One region of the Micromonospora sp. NPDC000663 genome, then DNA from elsewhere that is predicted to be linked to it. Evidence: riboswitches for the same ligand, from Rfam matches in the RefSeq annotation. Region 1 holds a riboswitch; each other region holds the start of a gene.
What was found. Region 1 has a riboswitch for cyclic di-AMP ahead of ACFY1S_RS07550 (C39 family peptidase). Riboswitches for the same ligand answer to the same signal wherever they lie in the genome.
Positions count from the first base shown of each region.

Region 2: it holds a riboswitch for cyclic di-AMP, as region 1 does, so the genes downstream of both, ACFY1S_RS22720 (transglycosylase family protein) here and ACFY1S_RS07550 (C39 family peptidase) in region 1, are expected to answer to the same signal.
Region 3: it holds a riboswitch for cyclic di-AMP, as region 1 does, so the genes downstream of both, ACFY1S_RS19080 (coiled-coil domain-containing protein) here and ACFY1S_RS07550 (C39 family peptidase) in region 1, are expected to answer to the same signal.

Region 1 is NZ_JBIAYR010000001.1:1,587,501-1,589,757, forward strand. Features, by position in the region: gene ACFY1S_RS07545 (hypothetical protein) at 1-342, shown strand, start outside; cyclic di-AMP (ydaO/yuaA leader) riboswitch at 645-786, shown strand; gene ACFY1S_RS07550 (C39 family peptidase) at 1,015-1,863, shown strand; gene ACFY1S_RS07555 (hypothetical protein) at 1,936-2,257, opposite strand, start outside.
Region 2 is NZ_JBIAYR010000007.1:93,215-95,471, reverse strand. Features, by position in the region: gene htpG (molecular chaperone HtpG) at 1-30, shown strand, start outside; gene ACFY1S_RS22725 (ThuA domain-containing protein) at 116-769, shown strand; cyclic di-AMP (ydaO/yuaA leader) riboswitch at 924-1,094, shown strand; gene ACFY1S_RS22720 (transglycosylase family protein) at 1,092-1,766, shown strand; gene ACFY1S_RS22715 (hypothetical protein) at 1,868-2,227, opposite strand.
Region 3 is NZ_JBIAYR010000005.1:118,214-120,470, reverse strand. Features, by position in the region: gene ACFY1S_RS19085 (cation diffusion facilitator family transporter) at 1-465, shown strand, start outside; cyclic di-AMP (ydaO/yuaA leader) riboswitch at 608-739, shown strand; gene ACFY1S_RS19080 (coiled-coil domain-containing protein) at 745-1,809, shown strand; gene ACFY1S_RS19075 (hypothetical protein) at 1,930-2,257, shown strand, end outside.

The DNA of each region.
Region 1 (2,257 bases):
ATGGCGGCGTACTGGCGCGGGGAGCTGACCATGGGGCAGCTCGGTGACGTGTTCGGGCACCGGCGCGGTTGGGATCCCCGCCGGCACCCCGTCGAGCAGGAGGTGCTGCTCGCCCGGGCGATCAGGGGCGCGAGGCTTGCCGACTACCGGGTCGCCGCCGAGCGGGAACGGTCGGCCTGGCGGGACGCGGAACTGGCCGCCGAGTCGGCCCGCACCCTCGCCGAGGAGGCGTACGCGGCCGCGGCCCGACTGCGGCCCGGCCCGGCGCCGGCCCGCCGGGCGGCGACCGGTGCGGTACGTCAGGCCGCGGTGGCCCGCTGGCGCCCGGCACGCGTCGGGTGAGCCAGCGCGTCGGTTGAGCCCGATCTGTGACGTGAGCCCGGTCACGGGCCCGGGAAATCGGGCGCTCGGCGCGATCGGGCCCGTTGTTCGCGCGAATCCGACGTCGTTGTCGACGGCCTGTCCGGTTGTCGACCACAGGCGTCGCCGTAACCGGTTGTCCCATCGAGTCACGTCATCGGCAATACGCGCAGAAATTGTCGGCCAGAATGATGTTTACGCAGGTGGACGCGGCTTGGCAGGCGTACGCACCGGCCAGTAGTGTCGTCCCGTCCGGTGCGGTTACCGATCGCAAGAGGCGACGCCGCGCCGACCCGCTCAATCGTGATCAACGAACCGGGGACCCACCAGTAAGTCCGGGGTGAATCCGCGAGCCACGGCCCGCGGTAGGGCGATCTTCCCGCCCGAATCCGTCAGCTAACCCGGTAGGCGGTGTCGGAAGGAGTTCCATCCTCGTGCAGCACCTCTCCACCCCTTGCTTGTTCCCACGCCTCCACGGCGCGGCGGTGCCCCCGCTCATCCGTCCGGTGAGCTGACCCCCCGGGTCATCGCCCTTCCCGCCCGGCAGCGCCGGGCGTTCCCTTGAGCGGTTCACCATCCGCGGACCACGGGTTCGCGCGCTGGCGCCTGCCCGGATACCGGCTCGGCCCCGGTGTGCCGCTCTCCCCCCGAACCGTGGAGGACCCCGTGAAGCACACCCTGAAGCGTCAGCTCCGCCGTCTCACCACCGAACGTCCGTACCAGATCGTCGCCGCCTCCGCCGCGGCCCTCGCGCTCGCGGCCACCTCCGGTGTCCTGCTCACCGACACCGACGATGCCCCGGCCGGCCAGCACAGCGCGACCACCGTCGCCGAGATGCGCAGCGACCTGGCCGCCTCCCGTGGCCAGGCGCGCGTCGCGTCCCCCTCGGCCAGCGCCGCGCCGAGCAGCGCCGCCCCGGCCGCCAGCGCTACGTCACCCGTCGCGAAGGCCAGCGGCAACCCGGACCTCACCCGTAAGCCGACACCGCCGAAGCCGCCCGCGACGAAGGTGCTCGACTACGACTACGAGGCGCAGAACACGTACTACAACTGCGGTCCGGCGGCCACCCGCAACGCGCTCAGCGCCAGCGGCATCGACCGCACCCAGAACGAACTCGCCGCCGAACTGGGCACCACCGAGATGGGCACCAACTCGGCCCTCGACACCACCCGCGTGCTCAACGCCGAGGTGAAGGGTTCCCCGTACCGGACCCGGATGTTCGCGGGCGCCCCGAGCCCGGCCCAGATGGACCAGCTCCAGGCCGACGTCGTCAAGGCCATCACCGACGGCCGTGGCGTGGTGGCCAACGTCGCCGGCGACGCCGTCGACACCAACGGCGGCTGGCACTCCTACGGCGGTGGGCACTACATCGCCGTGGTGGGTTACCGGGACAACGGCCGGACCGTGCGGATCGCCGACTCGGCGAACGCGGCCGACGCGTCGTACTGGATCACCACGATCGACCTGGCCAACTGGATCGCCACCCGGGGCTACTCCGCCTGACCCAGGCGGATGGACCGCCGCGGGCGCCGTCCCCCACGAGGGGTCGGCGCCCGCGGCGTCTTCGTGTCGTGGTCAGTAGTCGATGAAGCCGTACAGCGCGAGGTGGTTCGACTTCGTCCCGCTGACCGTGTGCCCGATGCTGGACGGCCGTACGGTGCCCTTCACGAACAGATAGTCGATCTTGCTGGACCCGCTGGTGGCGGCCGAGCCGTAGCCGGTCATGCCGTAGCCGCTCAGCGTGCTGGCCGCGATGCCGGTGCGGTTCGCGTCGATCCCCACGATCCGGATCGTGGAGGCGTTCAACAGGCTCGTCGCGTCCGCGCCCAGGTGGATGCCGCTGTTGGCGATGCCCCGGTCGCCGTCGCCGGCGCACGCGTTCTGCCGGTTCTCCTGC
Region 2 (2,257 bases), on a different contig from region 1:
CTCGCCGACCGGCTGGCCCGCACCCTGTAGTCGCTCCGACCGGCGGGGCACCCGGCAGGGGCCCCGCCGGTACTCGACCCTGACCGCTGCCCGAACGTCGATTCCGGGAGGGCCCGTGCCTGTCGGCACCGTGATCTTCAGCGGCCAGGGGCCGCACGGCGACCGCTGGCACCCGTTGCCGGAGACCAGCGCCATCCTCGCGGACATCATCGGTGGTGCCGCCGTCGTGACGTCCGTCGACCGGCTCGCGACCGCGCTCGACGGTGCCCGACTGCTGGTGGTGAACGCGAGCGCCGACCGGTCCTCCCCGGTCCCCGACGACGCGCTCTTCGGGCTCGTTCTCGACGGCTTCCTGGCCGGCGGCGGCAATCTGCTCGCCGTCCACAGCGCGACCCTCGCGTTCCCCCGGGTGCCGAGCTGGCGTGCCACCATCGGCGCCGCCTGGGAACACGGCCGTTCGTTCCATCCGCCGATCGGTTCCAGTCTCATCCGGCGGACCGCCGTCGCGCATCCGATCACCGAGGGGCTCGGCGACATCGAGGTCTTCGACGAGCGCTACACCGACCTGGAACGGGTCGACGGCGTCCACATCGAGCCGCTCTACGGGTACCGGGAGGGCGGCGTCTTCCACCCGCTCGTCTGGGCCCGCACGGCAGGGGACAGCCGGATCGTCTACAGCGCCCTCGGCCACGACGGCCGGTCGTACGAGTCGCCAGGCCACGTCGAGCTGCTGCGTCGAATCGTCGCCTGGCTCCGCCCCGAGCGCTGATCGCAAACGGTCCATCGTGGTCACTGCACAGTGTCGCGAGGCCCGCAACCGGTGGGCGCAACGCGGAGCGCTGCCCGGTGAAGAACTTCACAGCGAGTGGGCGTTCGTCACCGACCGTGCCTAACGTCGGTCGGGTTCGCCACTGCGGACACCACGGCCGGCAACGCCAAATCCTGCCCCCGGTCGTCGGAACCCAGTCCACCGGGCAGGAGCGGGGGAACCAGGTTTTCCGGTGCACGCACCTCGGGGTGAAGCCGCCACCGCGCGGCCGGGCTCCTCGGCCCGAACCCGACAGCTCACCTCGCCGGCGTGGAGGATATTCATGACGTCTGTTCACACGCCCCGTCATCGACGGGTCACCACCCGCCGCCTCGCCGTCGGCACCCTTGCCGTCGGCGCGGTCACCGGTGCTGTCGCCCTCTTCGGCCCGGCCGCCCCGGCGCAGGCCGGCGTCAACTGGGACGCGATCGCCAAGTGCGAGTCCGGCGGCAACTGGAAGACCAACACCGGTAACGGCTACTACGGTGGGTTGCAGTTCTCGCAGAGCACCTGGGCCGGTTACGGCGGCAAGAAGTACGCCGCACGCGCCGACCTGGCCAGCCGCGGCGAGCAGATCGCCGTCGCCGAGAAGGTGCTCGACGGGCAGGGCATCGGCGCCTGGCCGACCTGCGGCAAGAAGGGCGGCTCGTCGGGCGGCTCCGCCAGCAAGTCGACGAAGTCGACCAAGTCAACCAAGTCGACGGAGTCGGCCAAGTCGACGGAGTCGACCTCGAAGCCCAGGCCGTCGCGCGGCGAGAAGCCGGCGACGCGCGACCACGAGCGCACCGCGCCCGCGGCGGGCGGCGAGACGTACACCGTCAAGCCGGGCGACACCCTGTCGGAGATCGCCGACCGCCAGCGCTCGACCGGCGGCTGGCAGGCGCTGTACGAGCGCAACCGGCAGCTGATCGGCGCCGACCCGGGTCTGATCTTCCCGGGTCAGCGGCTCAGCCTCTGACGCACGACGCACGACGCACGACGCACGACGCACGACGCACGACGCACGACGCACGGCCGGGTCACCGGCCGAGCGTTCGTGTGTGACGACGCGGGTCGCGGTCAGGCCGCGGTGGCGGATGCCTTCTGCTCCCGCTGTTGCGCGGGCAGCGGCCCGGCGTTGCGGCCCCAGCGCGGCGCGGTCCCGCCGGGCCAGCCGGGGCGGCTCTCGTCCCGTACCTCGTCGACAGTCATCTCGACCGAGGTGGACTCGCCGCGGGCCAGCCGCAGCGAGTGCTCGGCGCCGGTGCGGGCCTCGCACGGCCACCCCTGGCCGGCGCACTGGAGATTGCGGCAGTGCCCCTCGTCGTCCGGCTCGTGGGCGCTCAGCACGTCGACCGCGAGCTGCCAGAGCAGCGGGTCGGTCACGTCGTGCGGACGCTCGACGCGACGGCTCGGTCGGTTGCTGGTGTCGTCGGACATCGTGGGTCCCCCTCGTCAGGCTGGTCCCCT
Region 3 (2,257 bases), on a different contig from region 1:
AGCATCAACCTTCAGGGGGCGTACCTGGAGGTGCTCGGCGACCTCCTCGGCTCAGTCGGCGTGATCGGCGCGGCGCTGCTCATCACGGTCACCGACTGGTGGTGGGCCGACCCGCTGGTCGCGGTCGCCATCGGCGTGTTCATCCTGCCGCGCACGTGGCGACTCGGCCGGGCCGCCGTCCGCATCCTCGTGCAGGCCGCCCCGGAACACCTCCAGGTCACTGCCGTACACGACCGGCTCGCCGCAGTGCCCGGCGTGGTCGAGGTCCACGACCTGCACGTCTGGACGCTCACCTCGGGCATGGAGGTGGCTTCCGCACACCTGACCATGGCGCCCGGCGCGGAGGTCGGCACGGTGCTCAGCGCGGCGCGTACCGCCCTGCACGACGACTTCCGGATCGAACACGCGACGCTCCAGATCGAGCCCGGTGCCGCGCCCGGCGCCTGCGGCTCGGTGGAATGGTGACCGCGTTTCGAGAAGTAGGTTCATATTTGTCCGAGTTTTTGGTCATGACGCACGCACCGTCCGTCACATCGGCTGCAAGTGCCCCACCTGCCCCGGTAGGCTCGGTCCCGGCCTCCACCAGGCGGCGCCCTCCCGGCGCCGGTGGCGGTCGCCGCCTAATCGCCCGAGCGGGCGAACCGGGGAACCATGTTCCTGGGGTGCATCCGCGTCAGCGGTAGGGATCTTCCGTCCCGAACCCGTCAGCTAACCCGGTCGGCGGCTGACGGAAGGACATGCGTAGTGGCACCAGCACGACCACCCGCCGCCCGCCTGGCGGCCCTGATCGTCGCGATGCTCGCCCTCGGCGTCGCACTCCCGGCCGGGGCGGCGGCCGCTCCCCCGACCACCCACCGGGCCGCCGCGGCGCCCGACAGCGACGAAGAGGGCGGCACCCCCGCGCTTCGCGCCCAACTGGAAGCCGCCAGCAAGGGCTACCTGGACGCCAAGCGCGCCCTGGACACCTCCGTGCAGCGGCAGCAGCAGCTCACCACCCAGCTCAAGACCACCGAGGCCGAACTGGAGGCCCGCAGCGGCAAGGTCGGCGAGATCGCCGGCGTCGCCTACCGCACCGGCCGCCTCGGCGCGATGTCGGCGCTGCTCAACAGCAACACCCCGGAAGGCTTCATGGACCGGGCCGCCGCGCTGGACGCGGTCGCCGCCAACGAGGACCGGGTGCTACGCGACCTGATCGCCACCAAGGACGAGGCCACCCGCACCCGGGTCGCCCTGGACGGCGAGATCCGCGAGCAGCGCAAGCAGGTCGCCGTGATGGCCAAGCGCAAGGAACAGGCCGAACGGGCCCTGACCGTGGCCACCACACCCAAGCCGCAGACCACCTCCGACGGCGGCTCCAACCGGGGGACGTCCAGCGCGAACGCCACGGCCGCGCCGCGCAACTCCGACGGCTCCTGGCCCTCGGAGTCGTGCAGCGTCAACGACCCCACCCCGGCCAGCGGCTGCATCACCCCGCGGACCCTGCACGCGCTCAACCAGGCAAAGGCCGCCGGCTTCACCCGGTACGTCTCCTGCCACCGCTCCGGCGGCTCAGGCGAACACCCGAAGGGTCGGGCCTGCGACTTCGCCGCGCAGAAGAACGGCTTCGGCGGTGACGCCACCGGCGGCGACAAGACGTACGGCAACAACCTGGCCGCCTACTTCATCCGCAACGCCGACCGGCTCGCCGTGCTGTACGTGATCTGGTACCGGCAGATCTGGCTGCCCAGCAGCGGGTGGAAGTCGTACAGCGGGGCGGGTGGCGACCCGTCCAGCGACCACACCAACCACGTGCACCTGTCGGTGTACTGACCCCACCCGTGGCCGGCGCCCCGAACCGGGGGTGCCGGCCACGGGTACGTCAGCGGGCGTACCCCTGATGTCGCCGACGGTCGGACGACCCGGCGGCGGCCCGGCGGCAGCATCGTTCCCATGCGACTTCCGCCCACGGCCCGCAAGGCACTGCTCACTCTGCACCTGGTCACCTCCCTCGGCTGGCTCGGCACCGACCTGGTGCTGCTCACCCTGGGCGTGGCGGTCCAGCGCGGCGCCGACCCGGCCACGGTCTACCCGGTCACGGCACTGCTCGGCACCGTGCTGTTCGCGCCGCTGAGCGTGGCGGTCTGGCTGATCGGCGTGGCCAGCGCACTCCTCACCCCCTGGGGACTGCTGCGCTACCGCTGGGTGCTCGTCAAACTCGTGCTCACCACGGTGATGGTCGGGCTGGTCCTGTTCCTGCTCACCCCGAACCTGCGCCACG